3 regions of the Mesorhizobium sp. B2-3-7 genome follow, and region 1 is predicted to be linked to each of the others. Evidence: predicted binding sites of a transcription regulator. Region 1 holds the regulator's gene; each other region holds the start of a gene.
What was found. The regulator LexA, encoded in region 1, represses DNA repair genes until DNA is damaged. The targets are predictions, from matches to a motif close to TGTTCNNNNTGTGTTCNG.
Positions count from the first base shown of each region.

Region 2: the regulator LexA is predicted to act here: its motif matches at 2,629-2,646, upstream of FJ940_RS03535 (DNA recombination protein RmuC).
Region 3: the regulator LexA is predicted to act here: its motif matches at 2,194-2,211, upstream of dinB (DNA polymerase IV).

Region 1 covers NZ_VFVV01000015.1:36,044-43,541, reverse strand. Annotated here, with positions in the region: gene kynA (tryptophan 2,3-dioxygenase) at 1-2, shown strand, start outside; gene kynU (kynureninase) at 66-1,313, opposite strand; gene FJ940_RS24455 (TetR/AcrR family transcriptional regulator C-terminal domain-containing protein) at 1,310-1,987, opposite strand; gene lexA (transcriptional repressor LexA) at 2,440-3,183, shown strand; gene FJ940_RS24445 (ComEC/Rec2 family competence protein) at 3,177-5,627, opposite strand; gene gltX (glutamate--tRNA ligase) at 5,731-7,155, shown strand; gene gltA (citrate synthase) at 7,338-7,498, shown strand, end outside.
Region 2 covers NZ_VFVV01000001.1:694,606-702,103, reverse strand. Annotated here, with positions in the region: gene FJ940_RS03545 (cation diffusion facilitator family transporter) at 1-760, shown strand, start outside; gene FJ940_RS03540 (GFA family protein) at 886-1,290, shown strand; gene FJ940_RS03535 (DNA recombination protein RmuC) at 1,310-2,596, opposite strand; gene def (peptide deformylase) at 2,700-3,230, shown strand; gene fmt (methionyl-tRNA formyltransferase) at 3,237-4,172, shown strand; gene FJ940_RS03520 (N-acetyltransferase) at 4,169-4,675, shown strand; gene truA (tRNA pseudouridine(38-40) synthase TruA) at 4,699-5,448, shown strand; gene FJ940_RS03510 (transporter) at 5,436-6,065, opposite strand; gene dapE (succinyl-diaminopimelate desuccinylase) at 6,071-7,264, opposite strand; gene FJ940_RS03500 (2-dehydropantoate 2-reductase) at 7,394-7,498, shown strand, end outside.
Region 3 covers NZ_VFVV01000010.1:108,441-115,938, forward strand. Annotated here, with positions in the region: gene FJ940_RS20195 (Gfo/Idh/MocA family oxidoreductase) at 1-62, shown strand, start outside; gene FJ940_RS20200 (sterol desaturase family protein) at 343-876, shown strand; gene dinB (DNA polymerase IV) at 924-2,165, opposite strand; gene FJ940_RS20210 (hypothetical protein) at 2,307-2,543, shown strand; gene FJ940_RS20215 (helix-turn-helix domain-containing protein) at 2,688-3,104, opposite strand; gene FJ940_RS20220 (dihydrofolate reductase family protein) at 3,245-3,832, shown strand; gene FJ940_RS20225 (2OG-Fe(II) oxygenase) at 3,981-4,724, opposite strand; gene FJ940_RS20230 (methylated-DNA--[protein]-cysteine S-methyltransferase) at 4,721-5,266, opposite strand; gene FJ940_RS20240 (hypothetical protein) at 5,553-5,783, opposite strand; gene ada (bifunctional DNA-binding transcriptional regulator/O6-methylguanine-DNA methyltransferase Ada) at 5,796-6,875, opposite strand; gene FJ940_RS20250 (transcriptional regulator) at 6,999-7,184, shown strand; gene FJ940_RS20255 (helix-turn-helix domain-containing protein) at 7,272-7,498, opposite strand, start outside.

The DNA of each region.
Region 1 (7,498 bases):
GACGTAGCTTTGCCGACTGCATATCGTTATCCCGAACCCACTGCGCTTTTCTGAGCGACAGGCTCTTAAGTCACCGCCGCCTTGACGGCGAAACGCGCCTCCTGCCACGCGTCCGTGCGCAAAATGTCTTCCAGCACCTCGACAGCCTGCCAGACATCGACATAGCCGACATAAAGCGGCGTAAAGCCGAAGCGAATCGTGGATGGCGCGCGGAAATCGCCGATCACGCCGCGCTCGATCAAGGCCCGCATCACCTGATAGCCATGCGGGTGGAGGAACGAAACCTGGCTGCCGCGCTCATTGCCATCGCGCGGGCTTTCGAGTTCGAGGCCGTAGGCGCCGCATTTTGCCTCGACCAGTTGGATGAACAGATCGGTCAACGCCATGCTCTTCCTGCGCACCTCTGCCATGTCGACCTCGGCCCAGACATCGAGCGCCCCTTTGAGCGCGCGCATCGACAGCACAGGCTGCGTGCCGCAGAGAAACCGGCGGATGCCTGTGCCGGCAGCAAAACCCTGTTCGAAGGCGAATGGCCGCGCATGGCCCCACCAGCCGCTGAGCGGCTGGCGGACATCGCCATGGTGGCGCTCGGCCGCGTAGATGAAGGCCGGGGCACCCGGGCCGCCATTGAGATATTTGTAGGTGCAGCCAACGGCGAAATCGGCATTCGAACGGTCGAGCTCGACGGGCAAGGCGCCGGCGGTATGGCAGAGATCCCAGACAATCAGCGCGCCGGCATCATGTGCCGTCCGCGTCAGCGCGGCCATGTCGCGTAACTGCCCGGATTTGTAGTTGACGTGGTTGACCAGGATGACCGCGACCCGCTCGTCGATCAGTTCTTCTATGGTCGGCGCATCGACACCCTCGAGCCGCAGCACCGTGCCCGGCCGCGTCGAGGCAACGCCTTCGGCCATATAGAGATCGGTCGGAAAGCTGTCCCCCTCGGCGATGATGACTGACCTGTCCGGCCGCATCCCGAGTGCCGCATGCAGCACCTTGTAGATGTTGATCGAGGTGGTATCGCAGACCACCGTCTGGCCGGCGGCGGCCCCGATCAGGCGCCCGAGTTGGTCGCCGAGTTCGACCGGCATGTCGAACCAGCCGGCGGTGTTCCAGGCGCGGATGAGATCCTGCGCCCACTCCTGCGTGGCGGCCTTCTGCAGCTCGCCGAACACGGCTGGCGAAGCGGCGCCCAGCGAATTGCCGTCGAGATAGATCACCCCCTGGGGCAAGGTGAAGCGGTCACGCATGGCACGCAGCGGATCCGCGGTGTCCATTGCCTCGATCGCTGCGAGATCGGGAATTTTGCTCATGGTCGCGATGTTCCTCGGTGAGAAGAGCGCCCTGGAAACGGGCCGGCTGTTTTGCCGCCCGGGCAAGGGCTGGCCGCATAGAGGCGCAAGAACAGGGTGAACGCCCGGTTCGATCTTTGCTCGATTTCCGCCCGAGGCAGTTCCTCGAGCACCCCAACGATCCGGCGAACCTGGAGATCGCCGATCAAAAGACTGATGTAGATGTCGGCGGCTTCGGCAGGATCGTCACAGGCGATCAGGCCGGCCCGACTTGCGGTTCGAAGCAGGTCGCCAACAAGCGGCATTATGGTATTGCGGCCGAATTGCGCGATCGATTGGCCAAGCGTGCCTGTATCGTTGACGTCGCCGGCCGCGGCGCGATTGAGCGCCACCGCCTTGTCGCCCGTCACGAGGGTCAGCAGGACTGGCCCGAGCAAGTTCAGGGTTTCGAGCGGATCGCGCGCCTGGTGAAGGGCGTCCTCCAGCAGCTTCCTTGCCTCTCCCGCATTGGCTTCGATCAAGGATCGAAACAGGGTCTGCTTGTTGCCGTACCAGTTGTAGAGGGTTTCGTTCGAGGCCGATGCCCGCTTGGCGATAGCAAGCAGGGAGGCGCTCTTGTAGCCGGCTTCCCGGAGCACCGCATAGGCGGCCTCCTCTATCCGTTCGCGTCGCGCGGCCTGCTTCGGCGTGGTCATTGGTGTTCCTCTTCGAAAACCGTACATTATTATACGGTTTCGTCAAGCGAACGAACGAACGCAGCCCGTCGCGACCAGTGGTGGTGTCTGGCCGTTTTCCGGCGGAAGTTGGCATTTTGGTTTCGTTTCGTTCACGAGCCGCAGGGGTTTCTAATCCGCCCAAACGCACCCCGCACCTGCCGGTCACCCAGCTTGCAGGCTTGTGCCAAGAGTGGAGACCGGTCGGGCCACAGGCCATTAACCAAAATAGTTTCAAAGGGCCCGGGAGCGCATTGACGACGGACCGCGCTGGCAGGATGCTGGCTGCGGGAGGGCATTTCGTTTCCGTCGCCTTAACAAATTCATTAAACTTTAAATGGTTGCGGAACACAACTGGAACAGATAGTGTTTGTTCTGGGTTTGTTTTCTGATTCTGGTTCCAGACCCTTCGTGCAATGCCTTTGGGGGCCGCCATGCTCACGCGCAAGCAACATGAACTCTTGATGTTCATCCATGAACGGCTGAAGGAAAGCGGCATTCCGCCGTCCTTCGACGAGATGAAGGAAGCGCTGGACCTCGCCTCCAAGTCGGGAATTCATCGGCTGATCACGGCGTTGGAGGAGCGCGGCTTCATTCGCCGCCTGCCCAACCGGGCGCGCGCGCTGGAGGTGCTGCGCCTGCCGGACTCGATCGCGCCGGGTCTTAACGCGGCAAAGAAGTTCTCCCCGAGCGTCATCCAGGGCAGCCTCGGACAGGGCAGCAGCCCTAGCCGGCAGATCAAGCCGGCGACGTCTTCGCGTCTGCCCGCTGCCGGCAATGACGACGACGCGGTTTCAGCGGTGTCGATCCCGGTCATGGGTCGCATCGCAGCGGGTGTGCCGATCGACGCCATCCAGCATCAGACGCATTCCATTTCAGTGCCGCCTGACATGATCATGGGCGGCGAACACTATGCGCTGGAGGTCAAGGGCGATTCGATGATCGAGGCCGGCATTTTCGACGGCGACACGGTCATCATCCGCAATGCCGACACCGCAAGTCCCGGCGAGATCATCGTGGCCCTGGTGGACGAGGAGGAAGCAACGCTGAAGCGCTTCCGCCGAAAGGGTGCTTCGATTGCGCTCGAGGCTGCCAATCCGGCCTATGAAACACGTATTTTCGGACCGGACAGGGTCAAGGTGCAAGGCAAGCTGGTCGGCCTGATCAGGCGCTACTGAGCGGGGTCGGCGATGGGCTTTTCGGGTTTACGGTAAGGCGGCAGTCCCCTTGCCTCGCGTGAGAATTTCCGCTGTTCGTGCCAGGGCCGATATGGCCTGTCGACGGCAAAGCTGACCCGTGCCGGTGCCGTCGCCGATTGCTGGTCGAAGAAGACGGCGGCACTTCCCTTGCGAGCGAGCTGCCGCTTGGTGATGACGAGAACCAGCGGATTGTGGCAGGGATCGTAGCCCGCGGGGTCGTTGATGACGATCAGATCCGCATAGGAGCAGGCCCTCCAGGCGTCCTTGCGATCCTCCACCTGCGCGATGATCGCCCCCGAGGTATGCCGGGCCATGCACAGGCCCGTGAAGCAATAGAAAGGCGCTCCCGCCGGAAGTTGCGCGGGATCGAAGATGTCGAACTGTCGGTCTCCGCTGTCGAACAGTTCCGGCGCAACGATGGTTTCGGACTTCAGCGCGCGTTTCCAATTATCGACGGTGAATTCGTTCGGGCGCGCCCGGTTGATCGCGAGCTCGCCGCCGCCGATCGGCAACGCCACCAGGCGGGCATCCTCCGAAATCAGCACGTCCGGCGTGCGCGTGTCCGAGACGGTCAACAGGCCGGCGAGCGCGAAGGGAAGTGCCGCCAGCCGCAGCCATGTCGTGGCCATCGTCGCGATGACCAGGGCGATCGCCACCAGAAGGACGGATTGCTGCGAAATCAACCCGACCGCGTCGACCGGCGAGCGTTGCGAGATCCATCCTGATATGGCGATCATCGCGGTCAGTCCCTTGCCCATCAGATAAAGGGATGGTCCATCGAACCCGAACGGCATCAGCAGCGCGCTGGCAACCGCAAGGAACATCACGACCGAAACGATCGGCATGACGGCAAGATTGGCGAACAGGCTGAGCGGCGACACGCGCTGGAAATGCCAGATGGCGAAAAGCGCCGTGGCGCTTCCCGCGATAATCGAGGTCATCGCCAGCCCACCTGTCGCCAGCAGCAATTTTCGCGTCAGCAGGCTAGGCAAGGTCCGTTGCGGCGGCGGGGTCCGCGCTTTGTCGGCTTTGCGATCCGACCAGCCGGCATAGGCGCCGACCAGGGCCGCGGTGGCGGCGAAGGACATCTGGAAGCTCGGCCCTACCACCTCGTGCGGCGACACCACGATGACGGCGATCGCCGAAATAGCCAGATTGCGCATGGTGAGTGCCGCCCGATCGAACAGAACGGCGATCAGCATCACCGCCAGCATGATGAAGCTGCGTTCGGCGGCGACAACGACGCCCGAAATGACGAGGTAGGCGGCGATGGAGAAAAGTGCCGCCGCGGCCGCGTATTTCTTGACCGGCCGGCGGGAGGAAAAATTCGGGAACAGCGCGAAGCCGCCACGCAGCAGACCCATGACCGTGCCGGCGACCAGCGCCATGTGCAGCCCGGAAATTGAGATGATGTGGTAGATGCCGGTGCGTCGCATCGCTTCATTGATCTCGTCGGGAATCCCGGCGCGCACACCCACGATCAGCGCCGCGGCGATCTCGCCCTCGGCGCCGCCGATGCTGCCCCTGATATGGTCGGCAATGCTTTCGCGAGCACTCTCGATGGCGGCTGAAAGGGCGGCCCACAGCGGCCTGTCATCGGCTGAGACGATTTTGGGGTTGCCGAGAAAGAAGCCGCTGGCGCCTATGCCGGCGAAGTAGCTGTCGAAGGAAAAGTCGTAGCTGTCCGGCCGCACCGGTCCGGTCGGCGGCAACAGCCTGGCATAGCCGGTCACGAGCGAACCGGCCGTCACTTCAGCCGGCACCTTGCGTGCCGAAAGGCGAACGCGCTCCGGCGCGTAGAGTAGTTTCGGCCGCGCGGTCGATGTCACATCGATGGTCAGCCGGATGCGCCCGGTCTCCATCTGGTCGACCGAAACGACGCGGCCGGTGATTTGCGTGGAGATTTCCGAGCCCAGCATCCGCGTTCCCGCTCGCCACGTCTCGACTTTGCCGGCGAGCATGCCGAGCGCGCACAACAGCGCCGCCATGAAGCACAGATGCGTTTTCGGCCATGAGCGTGAAACGAGCGCGCACAGCGACATCAGGATCGCGACCGCGACAGGCTTGGCAAAGCCCGGCTCCGCCGCCAGCGAAAAATAGGCGATCGATCCGCATGCCAGGAACACCGGCACGAGCAGGAAGGCTATGCCCCGATCGAGTTCGAGCTCGGACGCTCTGGCCACGCCGTTGCGCAGACGAGGCCATGAAGCACGGCCGAACTCACGGCGCAGACGCACGGCCGCGCCGGCTGCGGGAATGCCGGGCGGCGTGGAAACATCCGCCGGCGGCGACTTGCTCGGCTGCTGTAGGGGCGACAACGCCAGCGGCAATGAGGCGGGCGCGGGCGTGGCAAAAAAAGAGCGTTCGCTGACGCCGGCAACGACGTCCTCGCCTTCCTCCGCGCCCCTGCCCGCTCCAGCCATCGGGTCTGCCCCTTGCGCCCTCGACACCCTATGCTACATGAACGCGCGACGCGCGAAAGTGCGTGTGATCCGCACCCCGCTCCAGACGTTTCCCGAGAGTTGTATGTCCGACAAGGTTGTCACCCGTTTTGCCCCCTCGCCCACCGGCTACCTGCACATCGGCGGCGCGCGTACGGCGCTCTTCAACTGGCTCTACGCCAAGCACACCGGCGGTACGATGCTGCTGCGCATCGAGGACACCGACCGCGAGCGCTCCACCGATGCGGCGACAGCAGCCATTCTCGAAGGACTGACTTGGCTCGGCCTCACCTGGGACGGCGACGCCGTCTCGCAGTTCGAGCGCGCGCCGCGCCATCGCGAGGTGGCCGAGGAGCTGGTGCGCATGGGCAAGGCTTACTACAGCTACGAGACCCCTGCCGAGCTTGAGGCAATGCGCGACGCGGCGCGGGCCAAGGGCTTGCCGCCGCGCTATGACGGAAGCTGGCGTGACCGCGACCCTTCGCAGGCGCCTCCTGGCGTCAAGGGCGCGATCCGCATCAAGGCGCCGACCAAAGGCGAGACGGTGGTGCATGACCGTGTCCAGGGCGACGTGCGCTTTCCCAACAAGGATCTGGACGACTTCATCATCCTGCGCTCGGACGGCAATCCGACCTACATGCATGCCGTCGTCGTTGACGACCACGACATGGGCGTCACCCACATCATCCGTGGCGACGACCACCTGACCAATGCCGCCCGCCAGACCGTGATCTACAACGCCATGGGCTGGGATGTGCCTTCAATGTCGCACATACCGCTGATCCACGGCGCCGACGGCGCCAAGCTGTCGAAGCGGCACGGCGCGCTGGGCGTGGAGGCCTACCGCGCCATGGGCTACCTGCCCGAAGCGCTGCTCAACTACCTGGCTCGGCTCGGCTGGAGCCACGGCGACGACGAGATCATGTCGATCCAGGACATGATCGCCTGGTTCGATATCGGCGATGTGAACAAGGGCGCCGCCCGCTTCGATTTCGCCAAGCTGGAGGCGCTAAACGGCGTCCACATGCGCCGCATGGGCGATGCCGAGCTGTTCGACATCTTCATCGCCACCTTGCCCTATCTCGAGGGCGGCCCGGCAATGGCCGCACGCCTCGACGACCGGAACAGGGCACAGTTGCTGGCAGCGTTGCCAGGGCTGAAGGAGCGCGCCAAGACGCTGGTCGAGCTTGTCGATGGCGCCGCCTTCCTGTTTGCCGCGCGGCCACTGCCGATCGACGAGAAGGCAGCCCTGCTGCTCAATGACGATGCGCGCAAGGTCCTGCGTGGCGCTCACGACGCCCTCGAGGCGGTTTCAGGCGACTGGACGGCGGCCTCGACTGAAGCCGCGATCCGGGACTATGCGACGGCCGGCGGCCACAAGCTCGGCGCCGTCGCCCAGCCCTTGCGCGCCGCCTTGACCGGCAAGAGCACCTCGCCCGGCGTGTTCGACGTTCTCGCCGTGCTTGGTCGCGAGGAGAGCCTGGCGCGCATCGCGGATCAAATCGATTAGGAGCAATCTGGCCCAAGAAGATTGGCATTGAAAGGCGCGTTTCGCAGTGCAACATTGAGCCTTGGCCCAATCTGGCACGCACTTCCTAAAATGCGGTCGCGAATACGCGCATTCGGTGACTTCGACGTGTCGCTTTGCAGAATTTGCCTTTGCCGGCATGAGGAAACAAGAAGGAGTTTGCAATGACCGAAGCTGCGACAAGACGGGAACTGGGCGGCAAGACCCAGGAAGCCACGGCAAAGCTGGAATTCGCCGGCAAGACGCACGAATTCAAGGTGCGAAGTGGTTCGGTCGGGCCTGACGTCATCGACATCGCCACGCTGTACAGCACCACCGGCGCCTT
Region 2 (7,498 bases), on a different contig from region 1:
CACCCGCGCGCATCCGCTCGGCCATGGCCGCGAGCTCTACTTCTGGAGCTTCATCGTGGCGCTTCTCGTCTTCGCGCTCGGCGCCGGCGTATCGTTCTACGAAGGCGTGACGCACATCATTGCGCCCGAACCGGCCGCCAATGTCAGGGTCAACTACATCGTGCTCGGCCTGTCGTTTCTGTTCGAGGGCAGCTCATGGCTGGTGGCGCTGAGGGAATTCCGCCGGCAGAAGGGCCAGCAGGGCTGGCTGCAGGCCGTGCAATCGAGCAAGGATCCAAGCGTCTACACAGTGCTGTTCGAGGACAGTGCCGCGCTTCTCGGCCTGATCGTCGCCTTTGCCGGCATATTGGCGGCGGAGATTTTCGAGATGCCGGAACTGGACGGCGCCGCCTCGATCGGCATTGCGCTGATCCTGGGTGCGACCGCGGCCTTCCTGGCGCGCGAGAGCAAGGGGCTGCTCATCGGCGAGCCTGCTTCGCCCGCGGTGCAGAAAGAAGTGCTGGCGATCGCGCAGCAGGATCCGGCGGTGCAGCGGGCGAACGGCGTCCTGACGGTCCACCTGGGGCCGGAAGAAATCGTTGCCGGCCTGAGCATCGAATTCGAGGACCATCTGTCCGCGCCGGAAATCGAAGCCTGCGTCGAGCGCCTCGAAGCGCAGCTAAGGAAGGAAATGCCCGAGATCACCCGGCTGTTCGTCAAGCCGCAGACGTCAGGCACCTGGGAACAGCGACGCAAGCTGATCGAATCAGCATCCGAATAGACTTTGAGCATAGCCTCGAAACCCGCGTTCCATTCCTCGGGATCATGCCTCTGGATCAGCGTCGCGTCGTTGCCTTGCGCCGCTGCGCCGCTAAAATCAGCCGATCGAGTTTTGGAGGACTGATTATGAAGATCGACGGCGGCTGTCATTGTGGTGCCATCACCTATGAGGCGGAGGTCGAACCGGAAAAGACCTCGATCTGCCATTGTACCGATTGCCAACAGTTGACCGGTACGGCCTTTCGCGTCACCGTTCCGGCGTCTGAAGATCACTACCGGATCACAAAGGGTACACCGAAGGTCTACATCAAGACCGTGGCAAGCGGCGCCAAGCGCGTCCAGGCCTTTTGCGCCGACTGCGGCTCGCACCTTTACGCCACGTCGGTCGGAGATGGCCCAAAGGTCTACGGCATTCGAGTGGGAACCGCGCGGCAACGCCAGGATTTGATTCCGACACTGCAAAAATGGCACCGCTCGGCGCTTCACTGGCTACCTGAATTTCACGGCATGGCCACAGTGGAGGAGCAGTAGCGCCGTCCGGTGCGGCGCCTCATTCGTCGCCTTCGACGACCCTCAGCCTGAGCTGGCCGGTCTTTGAATCGGCAACGCGTGGGGAATCGACAACGCGCGGGCCGGGTTCCGGCTTCGCAGGGGCTGGTGACGCCATGTCAGGGTCGGCATCGCCTCCGGGCTGCGCCCCAAACTCCAGAGCTTCGATCTTCTGGCCGCGTTTGGTCACCTTCGACGTCGAGACGAGGATGTCGTCTATATCCTTGGCCGACTGGGCAAAATGGCCCTGCAATTTGCGCACCCGCTCGTCGACGCGCGAAACATCCTCCATCAGCCGGATCACCTCGCCCTGGATCAGGTGTGCCTGCTCGCGCATACGGGCATCCTTCAGGATCGCCTGGATGACCTGGATCGACAGCATCAGGAGCGACGGCGAGACGATGACGACGCGGGCGCGGTGCGCCTTCTGCACCACCGCCTCGAAATTTTCGTGGATCTCGGCAAACACCGATTCCGACGGCACGAACATGAAGGCGGTATCCTGCGTCTCGCCCTGGATCAGATATTTATCCGCGATATCGCGGACATGCACCTCGATGTCGCGGCGGAAGGCCTGCGACGCGACCTTCTGCTGTTCGGCGCCTTCGGCGGCGCGGATGGCGTTCCAGGCTTCCAGCGGAAACTTGGCGTCGACGGCAAGCGCCGGCGCGCCGTTGGGCATCTTCACCAGGCAATCGGGACGGCTGCCGTTGGACAAGGTCGCCTGGAACTCGTAGGCGCCGTGCGGCAGACCGTCGGCGACGATCGCTTCCATGCGCGACTGGCCGAAGGCGCCGCGCGTCTGCTTGTTGGAGAGGATCGCCTGCAATTGCACGACCTGGCCGGCGAGCGACTGGATGTTGCCTTGCGCGGTGTCGATGACGGCCAGCCGCTCCTGCAATTTGGCCAGGCTCTCATGAGTGGATTTGGTTTGCTCGGTCATGGTCTGGCCGAGGCGGCCGGTCATGGCATCGAGGCGCTGGCCGATCGATTGCGTCAGTTCCGCCTGCCGCGCGCCGAAGACTTCCGCGATGGCGCCCATGCGGCCCTGCATCTCGGCTTGGCTTTGCAATATGCCGGCCATCCGCGCCTCGGCGTCGCGGGCATGGTCGGCGGCTTCGGCAGCGGCCACGGCGCGCGCCTTGGCCGAGCGCCACAGCGCGACGACAAGCGCCACGAACAGGCCAAGAAACACAAAGGCCCCGAACGCCAGCGCATGGCCGAGCGTGATCGTGGTCGCGCCAAGCCGGGCGACAGGTTCCGAAAGGATGGATGTCAGGTCGTTCATGCACACAGCATAGACGATTCGGCCGGCCAGCACAGATCAAAACGTGAACGATCCCCCGGCGTACCGGTTGACGCCCTTTATTCAAGGTCTTAGGTGAGACGCCATGCCGATCAAGCCGCTCATCATCCTTCCCGACCCCATCCTGCGCCAGGTTTCCAAGCCGGTGGAGCGCGTCGACGCGCCCTTGCGCAAACTGGCCGACGACATGCTGGCGACCATGTATGACGCGCCCGGCATCGGGCTGGCCGCGATCCAGATCGGCGAGCCGCTGCGCATGCTGGTGATCGACCTCGCCAAGGAGGACGAGACGCCGGCGCCGCATGTCTTCATCAATCCCGAAATCCTGGAAAGCGCCGACAAGCGCTCCGTCTACGAGGAAGGCTGCCTGTCGATTCCCGACTATTATGCCGAGGTCGAACGCCCGGCTTCCGTGCGGGTCAAGTATCTCGACCGCGACGGCAAGCTGCAGGAGATGGAGGCCGAGGGGCTGATGGCAACCTGCCTGCAGCATGAGATCGACCATCTCAACGGCGTGCTGTTCATCGACCACATTTCGAAGCTGAAGCGCGACATGGTGGTGAAGAAGTTCAAGAAGCTGGCCAAGGACAAGGCTCCGGGCAAGCTGGTGGGATAGGGGACAATGCCCCTTCGCGTCATTTTCATGGGGACGCCGGAGTTTTCGGTGCCGACATTGCGCGCGATTGCCGATGCCGGACATGAGGTCGCGGCCGTCTACACGCAGCCGCCGCGAGCCGCCGGCCGGCGCGGCCTTGAGCTGACACTGTCGCCGGTACAGCGCGAGGCGGAACGGCTGGGCATCGAGACGCGCACGCCGACGTCGCTCAAGGACGAGGCCGAACAGGCAGCTTTTCGCGCGCTGCAAGCCGATATCGGCGTGGTCGTGGCTTATGGCCTGCTTTTGCCCAGGGCGGTGCTTGAGGCGCCGCAACTGGGCTGCATCAACGGCCATGCCTCGCTGTTGCCGCGGTGGCGCGGTGCGGCGCCCATCCAGCGGGCGATCATGGCGGGAGACAGCGAAACCGGCATGATGGTCATGCGCATGGAAGAAGGCCTCGACACCGGCCCGGTGGGGCTGGTTGAAAAATGCGTCATCGAACCCGATATGACCGCCGGCGATCTGCATGATCGATTGATGAGCGTCAGCGCCGCACTGATCGTGGAAGCGCTGGCGCGGCTGGAAAGGAATGGCCTGGCGTTCACCGCCCAAGCGGTTGAGGGGGTGACCTATGCCAAAAAGATCGGTAAATCCGAGACGCACGTGGATTGGACGCGACCCGCGGCCGAAGTCCACAATAACGTTCGCGGCCTGTCGCCCTTCCCCGGCGCCTGGTGCGAGGTTGAAATTGGTGGCCGGGTGGAACGGCTGAAACTGCTTCGCTCGACGCTTGCGCAAGGTGTGGGCGAACCGGGAGGAATTCTCGACGACCGCCTGACGGTCGCCTGCGGAGCGGGCGCGATCCGGCTGGTCGAAGTTCAACGGGCGGGCGGAAGGCCCGCCGCCGCGCAAGAATTCCTGCGCGGGACCAAGATCGAAAAAGGAATGAAACTGTCATGAGCATGATGTCGATACGCGCGGCGACGCCGCGGGATCGCGAGGCCATCCGCCTCGTCGAGGAACACGCTTTCGGCCAGCAGGCGGAAGCCGGGCTGGTTGACGCGCTGGTTTCCGGCGGCGACGCCGTTGTCGAACTGGTGGCGGAAGAAGACGGGCAGGTGGTTGGCCACATCCTGTTTTCGCGGCTTTTCGTCCGCACCGGCGGCAAGGATTGCCCGGCGGTGGCACTGGCGCCGCTGGCGGTGGAGCCCTCCTTTCACGGCACCGGCATTGGTGGCGCGCTGATCCGCGAGGCTCACATCCGCCTGCGCGACGCCGGCGAGATGCTGGCCGTGGTGCTGGGCGACCCCACCTACTACGGCCGTTTCGGCTACAGCCACGCGCGCGCCGAAGGATTCGAGAGCGAATACCAGGGCGAGGCGCTGCAGGCGCTGGCCTGGGCCGACGCTCCCGAAACCGGCCGGCTGGTCTACGCCTCGGCCTTCACCGCACTCGCCGCCTAGGCGAGTGCGTATAGCCGCCCGACATGCCGCGTTTTCGCCTCGACATCGAATATGACGGCAGCCTGTTTGCCGGCTGGCAGCACCAGGCGGACCAGCCTTCGGTGCAGCAGGCGATCGAGCAGGCGATCGAAAAATTCTGCGGCCAGCAGGTCCGCTTGCGCGCTGCCGGCCGTACCGATGCGGGCGTGCATGCGACGGCCCAGGTGGCGCATGTCGACCTGGCCAAGGCCTGGCCGGACGACAAGGTGCGCGATGCGGTCAACGCGCATCTGCAGGGCGCGGGCAATCGCATCGCGATCTTGAAAGCCACGACCGTCGTCGACGGCTTCGATGCCCGCTTCTCGGCTATCGGCCGTCACTACCTCTACCGCATCCTCAACCGGCGCGCGCCCTCGGCGCTGGAAAAGGGCAAGGTATGGTGGGTGCCGAAGCAGCTTGACGCCGCTGCCATGCACGAAGCAGCCAAAGTGCTGCTTGGACGGCACGATTTCACCACCTTCCGTTCCACGCAATGCCAAGCCGAGAGCCCGGTGCGCACGCTCGACCGTCTTGACGTCAGCCGTTCGGGCGACATGATCGAAGTCAGAGCCTCGGCGCGTTCCTTCCTGCACAACCAGGTGCGCTCGATGGTCGGCTCGCTCAAGCGCGTCGGCGAAGGCGCATGGACGGCGGGCGATCTCAAGGCGGCGCTCGAGGCGCACGACCGCGCCGCCTGCGGCCAGGTGGCGCCGCCCGACGGGCTTTTTCTAGTCGGCGTCGATTATCCCGGATAGAGTCCCGAAAGGCTCTGAGCTCCGGTGTCCGGAACCGTGATGCCAAGCAGTGCCTGCAGCCCGAACAGCACGATCAGCGAAGCGATGAACATGCCAACGAAGACAGCGGTCCCGATTGCGGCACCCCTGCCGATGGTCGCGTTGGTCATGCGCCAGGTCAGCACCATCGACAGCGCGAACAACAGCAGCGACACAAGGCTGGAGATCTGGCTCGCCGAGGTCAGGAAAAGCCTGATCAGCGCGGACGGCAGCATCAGCCAGGCCGTGATGGCCGAAGCCCAGTTCGAGGCCACGACATAGTGCACGAAGCGGCCGCCGATGCCGGCGCGCGGCGCGACCAGAGCGAGTGCGACCAGAGGCAGCACCCAGGAACCGATATCGACTGTCGCCAGCCGCAACAGCATGCTGAAGCGGCCCGCGAAGGCATCGGGATCGCCGATCTCGTTGGCGATGCCGACCCAGCCGACGATCAATGCCGGCGCCGCGACGACGATGGCGAAAAAGGAATTCCAGAAACCATCGGCAGACAGGTCGAGCAGACGCAGGCCATCGGCCCTGCCGAGCATCAGTCGCCAGGCGCCGGTCAGCGAAACTTGGGTCTCGTCCGCCGAAAGCATGCTGCTCAGTCCTGTCCGAACCAGTCTTCGATGAAGCGCTGATAGATTTGCGTCAGCGTCTCGAGATCGGCAAGGGCAACGCGCTCGTCGACCATGTGCATGGTCTTGCCGACCAGGCCGAATTCGACCACCGGGCAATAGTCCTTGATGAAGCGCGCATCCGAGGTGCCGCCGGAGGTGGATAGCGCCGGTTCTCTGCCTACCACCGCCTTGACCGAGCCGCTCAACGTCTCGATCAGCCTGTCGTCGCGGGTCAGGAAGACATGGCTCGGCCGGTCGCGCCAGACGAGTTCGTAGTCGACCGGCATCTCCTTGCCGGGCCGATATTTCCTGCGGCCCGCCGCCTGGTCGAGACGGTTGTGGATTTCGGCCTGTATGGTCTCGGCGGTCCAGCTGTCATTGAAGCGGATGTTGAAGGTGGCGGTTGCCTTGGCTGGAATGACGTTGGTGGCCGGGTTGCCTACGTCGATGGATGTCACCTCCAGATTAGTCGGCTGGAAATCCTTCGTGCCCTCATCGAAGACGGGATGCAGCAAAGCATCGACCAGGCTCATCAGCCCGCGTACCGGATTGTCGGCAAGCAAGGGATAAGCGACATGGCCCTGGCGGCCATTGACGATGACGTCGCCCGACAGCGAGCCGCGCCGGCCGATTTTTATCATGTCGCCGAGCGCAGCCGGGTTGGTCGGCTCGCCGACGATCGATGCATCCCATTTCTCGCCCCTGGAAGCCGCCCATTCGAGCAGCTTCGTGGTACCGTTGATGGCCGGGCCTTCCTCGTCGCCGGTGATCAGCAGCGAGACCGAGCCCTTCGGGCCGCCATTCGTCTCGACATGGCGCGCTATCGCGGCGATGAAACAGGCGATGCCGCCCTTCATGTCGACCGCACCCCGGCCATACATCTCGCCATTGGCGATCTCGGCGCCGAAGGGCGGATGCGTCCAGGCGGCTTCGTCGCCGACCGGCACCACGTCGGTGTGTCCGGCGAACATCAGATGCGGGCCATTGCCTGAGCGCCTGGCATAAAGGTTTTCGATATCGGGCGTGCCGTCTTCCGAAAAAATCGGGCGATCGACGAGGAAGCCGAGCGGTTCCAGCATCGTCTGCAACGCGGTCAGCGCACCGCCTTCGGCCGGCGTCACGGAGGCGCAACGGATGAGGGCGGCGAGGTTTGCGGCGGGATCGGTCGGCAGCGTCATGGCAAAAGCGATAGTCGAAAGCTGAAGGCCTGTCACGGCCAGACGTAGGGGCCAGTCCTATGACCGGCGATACCGCCGACATTATGGTTTTCATGTCGTATAGTCGTGGGCCCGGTGCGGAGCGACTGGATGGCAAACGGGGACAAGAGAATCGTCATTGCCGGCGCCGGCAGCATCGGCTGCTATGCCGGCGGCTGCCTGGCGCTCGCCGGGCGCCAGGTGATTCTGCTTGCC
Region 3 (7,498 bases), on a different contig from region 1:
TCGCCGCGGCGGTGGAGTCGAACGCGGCTGACGGGGCGTGGACGGCGGCAAGGTTCGGGTGAGGGTGTGCCATCCAATGTGACATCGCGGCCACGCCCGACGGTGCCGCGCGGTTGACGGCGATCAAGAGTTGGCCGTCCATTCGGGACCGCGCTGTGTTCCGCCATTTTTCAAGCCCGTTGCGAGGCTGGTTTCGAAGGCAACAGCCGGTTGACTGGCTTCCAAATCGTTGCCGCCGACCTTGCGCGAGGTGATTGCGACGCTATGTCAGGCGCATCCGCGTTGCTCCCCGCCCGCGCATTCGGCAATCTGTCGCTTCTTCGGCGTTGAAGGCTTGCTCCGATGGAACTCGGTCTCATTGGATACTACAGCGACTTCGTGGTTTACCCCCTGGCGATCGCCCTGCTGGCTGTGGCCGGGCTTATCGAGGCCGGCGAAGAGAGCGCGCCAGGCTGGCTGGCGACGGCGCTGGCGTGCCTGTGTCTGTGGACGCTGATCGAATACGTCATGCACCGCTTCGTCCTTCACCACATTCCCTGGATCAGGGATCTGCACGCCCGCCATCATGTCGAGGAGCGCAGTCCGGTGGGCACGCCGACCTGGCTCAGCCTCGGCGTGCATGCGCTTGTCGCGTTCTTTCCCGTATGGATGGTCTCGGATTTCGCGGTCGCCAGCGCGGCGAGCTGCGGGCTGATGCTGGGCTACCTATGGTACGTCAGCATCCACCATGTGATCCATCACTGGCATCCCACTCATCCGAGCTATCTCTACACGCTGAAGCGCCGCCACGCGCTGCATCATCATGTCGACGAAAACGTCAATTTCGGCGTGACGTCGCTGTTCTGGGATCGGGTCTTCGGCACGATGCGGCTCTGAAGCCAACTGGTGTGCGCCATTCGGGAAGCGCAGACAGCCATTCCCGCTTACAATTCCTTCTGCGCCAATTCCCTGAACTCGTCGGGCACCGAGCGGGCCGCCTCCAGCGCCACGGTGCCGTAGCCGACGGCCTGTTTGCCGAAACGCTCGCGGATCTTGTCGATGGCGCGGTCGGCGCCGAAGCGTGCGAGGCCCTTCCTGGTGCCGGGGCGGCGCTTTTCGTCGGCGAGGCCGAGCGGCAGTTCGAGCTGCAATTCGGCACTTTCCTCCAGATGCGAGACCGAGATCGCCAGCAGCGAAATCGTCCTGTCATGCGGATGATCGGCAAGCACGCCCCGCACCAGGTCTGTCGCGATCTCGGCCAGCATCACCGTCGCCGAGATCGGCTGGTCGAGCGTGATCGAGCGGGTGACGGCGCTGAGGTCGGCGAAGCGCACGCGCACCGTCACCGTGCGGCCGGGGCGCGCCTTGGCGCGCAGCCGGCTGGCGACCCGGTCGGCCAGATGCAGCAGGACGGGTATGTAGACGCATTCCAGTGCCGGCTTGCGGCCAAGCGCCGACTGGGCACCGGCCGAATGGGCGCGGCGACGTGTTTCCAATTTGCGCGGATCGCGGTTCCACGACAAGGCGGCAAGCTTTTCGCCGGCGGCAGGGCCGAGCAGCCGCGCCAGCGCGCCGCTGTGCGTCCTGGCCAGTTCGCCGATTGTCTGGACGCCGATCTCGGCCAGCCGCGCGCTGGTCGCCGGGCCGACGCCCCACATCAGGGAGACCGGCAGGTCATGCAGGAAGGCGATCTCGGTGCCGGGCTCGACCACCACCAGCCCATCGGGCTTGGCCACCTGCGAGGCGATCTTGGCCAGGTGCTTGGTGCGCGCCACGCCGATCGAGATCGGCAGGCCGAGTTCGCTTCGCACGCGGCGGCGAATGGTCGAGGCGATCTCCCGCGGCTGGCCGAACAGATGCGTGCAACCGGCGACATCGGCGAAGGCCTCGTCGATGGAGATGCGCTCGACCAGCGGCGTGAAATCGTCGAGCACCTTCATCGCGGCGTCGCCGAGCCGCTGGTAGTCGCGGAAATTTCCGCCGACGAAAATCAACTGCGGGCAGAGCTCGCGCGCCTTGCGCCCCGGCATGCCGCCGCGCACGCCGAAGGCGCGGGCTTCGTAGGAGGCGGCGAGCACGACGCCGCCGCCGACCGCGATCGGCTTGCCGCGCAGCGAGGGGTCGAGAAGCTGCTCGACCGAGGCGTAGAAAGCGTCGAGATCGGCATGCAGGATGGTGGGCTCCATCCCCGGTTCCTCGCGACGTTGTAGAGTATGGAACATAAAGAGAACAAACATTGCTCGCTGTCAAGCGAGGTCGCGATCCGCCGGAACATTGTCGCTCACAATCGCGTTGACGGCCGAAGGGCGCCGCGTGCGGAGGCTAGCATGGGCAACTTTGAAATGATCGATCTGGTTTGCGTCGTCAACGCCTGCTCGACCGACCGCGCCGCGGGGCGGCTGGTTTCGATGGCCAAGGCCGTGGAGGAATTGCGGGTGCTGACCGGCGATTTCGTCTCGGCCGACGAAACAGTCGCGAATGCGCTGAGTGAAGTCGCGCTGCAGTGCGGCTGCGCCGTGCTGTTCGATGAGCAGGCGGGCGCCGACATATTGCGCACGCCATAGCTCGTCGCCGGCGTGCTGCAATGCATCACGCAACCGTTCCAATTGCTTGTTTTTGCGCTATTCCGAACAGAGGGCCGTGACGCGCTTTCTGAGGCGCGTTGCCTGTGCGGGTCGTTGTCCCCGAGGCCGCCTTGGCGACATCCATCAACCGAGATGCTCCGCCCGCAGCGCCTGCTTGAGGCGCTCCAGCGCCGGCTCGCCGTCGGCAGCGAGCTTATCGGCGATCCTTGCCAGATCATCGTCGGCCTTGCGGTGCTTGCTGCCCCAGGCGCCGAGCGTGGCCAGCACGGGCACAAGGTCGATGCCGGCCTCGGTCAGGCGATAGATCGCCTTCAGCCCATGCGTGGGATCACCGCTGCGGGTGAGGATACCTTCGTCCTGCAATGTCTGGAGGCGCTCGGCCAGCGTACGCGAGGAAATGCCCTCATCGGATTGCAGGAATTCGCGAAAGTGCTTTTTTCCGGCGAAGACCAGGTCGCGGATGATGAGCAGCGTCCAGCGGTCGCCGAGCAGTTCGAGCGACAGGTTGATGGGGCAGCCAGACCGGTCCTGTGTCGACATGTGTATGGTTCCATTTTTAAATCGCTTTACTATTGACATCGTTTTCATCTCAGGTCAATAGTTCCAAATGTAAACCATCGGCAACCGTGCCGGCCGGACGGGTAAAACGAGCCGCTCGGCCCTTGACTGGGAGAACCATAATGAAAAAGCTGATCCTCCAGATGCAGATGTCGGTCGACGGTTTTGTCGGCGCCGCCGGGGATCATCGCTGGCAGCTCTGGGAATGGGGCGACGACAGCGCCTGGGACGAGGAGCTGAAGCGGGACTTCAACGCCGTCTTCGCCGGCATCGATACCATCCTCTTGAGCCGTAAGATGGCCGAGGAAGGCTACCTCGCCCATTGGGGCAATGCGGCGAAGAGATATCCGCGCGACCCGTTCTATGCTTTCGCCCAGCGCATCGTCGAGGCGAGGAAGGTGGTGCCGAGCGACAGGCTCAAGGCCTCGCGATGGGAGGGCACGACAGTGGTCAGCGGCGACCTGCCGCGGGAGGTCGACTTGCTGAAGAGGGGTGAGGGCGGCGACATCGCGGTGTTCGGCGGCGCCGGCTTCGCCTCGGCGCTGATCGCGGCCAGGCTGGTCGATGAGTTCCAGCTGTTCATCAACCCGGCCGTCCTGGGCGCCGGCCGCCGCATCTTCGACCAAGGCGGGTTCGGCAGGCTGCGGCTGCTCGGCTCGAAGGCCTATGCGAGCGGCATGGTGGTGAGCCGCTACGCGCCGGCCGGCTGACCGAAAGGCATCGCGCAATATTATACCTGCCTTGAGTTTTGGGCATGGTAGTCGGCGATGCAGGACCAAGCGCGAGGCCACTTTCTCCCAGGGGAGAAGGGATGACGCGCCTCAATGTACCCATTGGTCCACGCCTTGACCTCCCAATTCACTTGGCATCGTGAAAAATAATGCCGAGCGTGTGCCGCATGCCCGAGCGCAGGCGGCTGACGCCGTGGCGCAGATTGACGCGGTAATTGCCCTTGGTGCCCTGCACCGGCCGATTGTGGACGGCGAAGGAGACGGCATCGCCCTGGCGCAAGGGCACCACTTCCACCCGGCTCTGCATGCGCGGCCGCTGTTCGGTCAGGGCGAACTCGCCGCCGGTGAAATCCTCGCCGGGTTCTGAAAGCAGAACCGCCACCTGCAACGGAAAGGCGAGGTCGCCATAGAGGTCCTGGTGCAGGCAGTTGAAGTCGCCGGGCACATATTGCAGCAGAAGTGGCGTCGGCCTGACCTGGCCGGCGGCATGGCACTGTTCGAGAAAGGCGGCATGCGTTTCGGGATAGCGCATGGCGATGCCCATGCGCTCGTTCCACCGGTTGGCGACCTCGGCGAGCCTGGGATAGAGCGCCGTGCGCAGCCCGCCGATCAGGTCCGGCAAGGGGTAGCGGAAATAGCGGTATTCGCCCTTGCCGAAGCCGTGCCTGGCCATGTGGATATGGCTGCGGAAATGTTCTTCATGCGGATAGAGCCCGGCGAGTTGTCGGCACTCCTGCGGCGTGAGCAGCTTTTCCATCACCGCACAGCCGAAGCCGTCGAGTTCGGCGGCTAGGGCTGGCCAGTCGTAAGCGGCAACGCGTTCCTCGGCGGCTTTCACCACCGATGCCGCAACCTTGGCATGGGCGTTCATATCGCGGCCTCTTTGTCGAGCAAAGCGTGCTTGCGCTCAGTGCCCCAGCGGTAGCCGGAGGGCGTGCCGTCGGCGCGGACGACGCGGTGGCAGGGAATGCCGAGCGCGATCGCGTTAGCGGCGCAGGCCGTCGCCACGGCGCGGGCGCCGTTCGATTGGCCGAGACGCTGGGCAAGGGCGGCGTAGGTGATGGTTGCGCCGCGGCGGATGCTGCGAAGCTCGCCCCAAACTTTTTGCTGGAACGGCGTGCCGTGGCTGATGTCGAGCGGCAGGTCCAGGCCGGCGGCGGGCGTTTCGATGAAACATGCTATCGCCGCGAGATCGTCATGCAAGGCGGTCTCGTTCTCGACCAGCATCTTGCCGGGAAAGCGGCTGGCGAGGTCCTGCGCCAGCGCCTCTGCGTCGTCGCCGATCAGGATGGCGCAGACGCCGAGGGAACCGCGCGCGGCGAGGATTTTGCCGATCGCGGATTGGGCGATGGCGTAGGTGATGGTGTCGGCGCCGGAGGCTGTCGCCGGCGTGTGGGTTTGCATGAGGTTCATTGCTTCACTCCTTCTGTGTGCCTGAACCCTAGCCGCGTGCCTTCCGTTCCTCACTCCGATGGTTGCTTTCAAATTCAATTTCCGGAACGGTGCGGAGGTAAGTACCCTACGGCGCCCCCCCTCTGTCCTGCCGGACATCTCCCCCACGAGGGGGGAGATTGGCAATTTCGGCGCCCCACTCATTCCTGCAACGTCGTAGATTGGCGAAGGCGGTTGTGACAGCCAATCTCCCCCCAAGTGGGGGAGATGTCCGGCAGGACAGAGGGGGGCGCCGTAGAGCGCTGATTTATGCGATACGAATGACAGCAACCTCGCCAAGCAAAAAAACCTCGCCTGATAACAGCCGCAGTTCGATCTCGCCTGTCGCGCCACGGCTCCACTCGGCCTTGCCGCTCTCGACAAGCTCCCCGAGCGCAGCCATCACCAGCGACCGCGCATCTTTGGCGCGTCTGACGGCGCCGCGATGGGGGATCCCAATGTCCGCATCGGTGGTGGAAGATCTTGCCATCGCGCCCATTGCCGCTCCTCCTCAGGCCTCGCGGCCGAGCAGCGCGCGCTTGCGCTCCGCGCCCCAGGCGTAGCCGGACAGGGCGCCGTCCTTGCGGATCACGCGGTGGCAGGGAATGGCGACCGCGAGCGCGTTGGCGGCGCAGGCGCCGGCAACGGCGCGGGTCGCCTTCGGCGCGCCGATGCGCCCTGCTATCTCGGCATAGGAGACGGTGCGGCCGGCCGGGATGTCCCGCAGGGCCTGCCAGACGCGCTGCCGGAACGCGGTGCCGCGCAGGTCGAGCGGCAGGTCGAGACCAAGCCTTGGAGCCTCGACGAAACCGACGACGCGGGCGACGAGCGCCTCATAATCGCGGTCGGCGCCGATCAGGCGCGCCTTGGGGAAACGGTCCTGCAGGTCGCGCACCAGCGCGTCCGGGTCGTCGCCGAGCAGGATTGCGGCGACGCCCTTCCTGCTCGATGCGACAAGGATGGCGCCGAGCGAGCATTCGCCGACGGCGAAGCGGATCTCCTCGCTGGCGCCGCCGGCGCGGTAGCGCGTCGGCGTCATGCCGAGCATGCCGGCCGACTTCTCATAGAAGCGTCCGCTCGAATTGAAGCCGGCATCGTAGATCGCCGCTGTCACGCTGGCGCCGTCTTCCAGGCCCCGGCGCACCCTTTCGGCGCGCCGGGCGGCCGCGTAGTCCTTCGGCGTCAGGCCGGTAACGGCCTTGAAGGTGCGGTGGAAATAGCCGGCGCTGCGGCCGGCGGCGGCGGCCAGTTCACCGAGCGACGGTTCTTCCTCGCTCTGTTCGATCCTGCGGCAGGCCTCGGCCACCATCGCGGCGTTGCCGGCCTCGAGCGAAGGTCCGTCGGGATTGCAGCGCCGGCAGGCGCGAAAGCCGGTTGCCCTGGCCTCGTCCAGCGTGTCGTGGAGCTGCACGTTCTTCGGGTTGGCGCGCCGCGACGGGCAGGAGGGCCGGCAATAGACGCCGGTCGTCGCCACCGAATACCAGAAGCTGCCATCGGCCGATTTGTCGCGCGCCACGACTTGCGTCCAGCGCGGATCGTCGGCGACCGGCAGCGGCGCGGGTTTGAGATCCTTGGCAAGGGTGATGAACATGGCCGGCATTGAAGCCGCAGACGACCCGCGTCGCCACCCGTTTCCTGCCAATTGAGAGGTGGACGCGAGCGTATTCGTCGGGACACACAAAGGATATGACAAGATTGATCCGGAGAAGGTGTGATGGAAAACATTCGACCCCTTAAGACCGAGGCCGATTACGATCGGGCGATTGCCGAAATCATCCAATATTTCGAGAACGAGCCGGAAATCGGCTCTCTTGGCGATTACCGGTTTGATGTTCTCGCGACCTTGATCGACGCTTATGAGGATAAGCACTACCCTATCGAAGCACCCACATCCCGTTGAAGGTTATTCACTCACACATTCAACCTGTCGCGAAAGGCGAAAGCCGCCGCTCCCGGTGCCCGATCGCTGTTCCCCGAGCCCTCGTTTCTACGCCGCCCGTTTGGGCTCGACCGCGAACGGGCTGAGGCCGAGCCAGGTCTGCATCTTCCTTGCGATGTGCTGATCTCCGGTCAAGGCGACCTTCGCGCCGGCCTTCTCGACGGTGATCAATCCCATCCAGATCGCCGTCATCGTGTGCAGGTCGGTCGAGACGTAGAGGTCGATATCGAAGCCCGGATCGTACCAGCACAGATCGACCTCGCCATGCTTTTCGA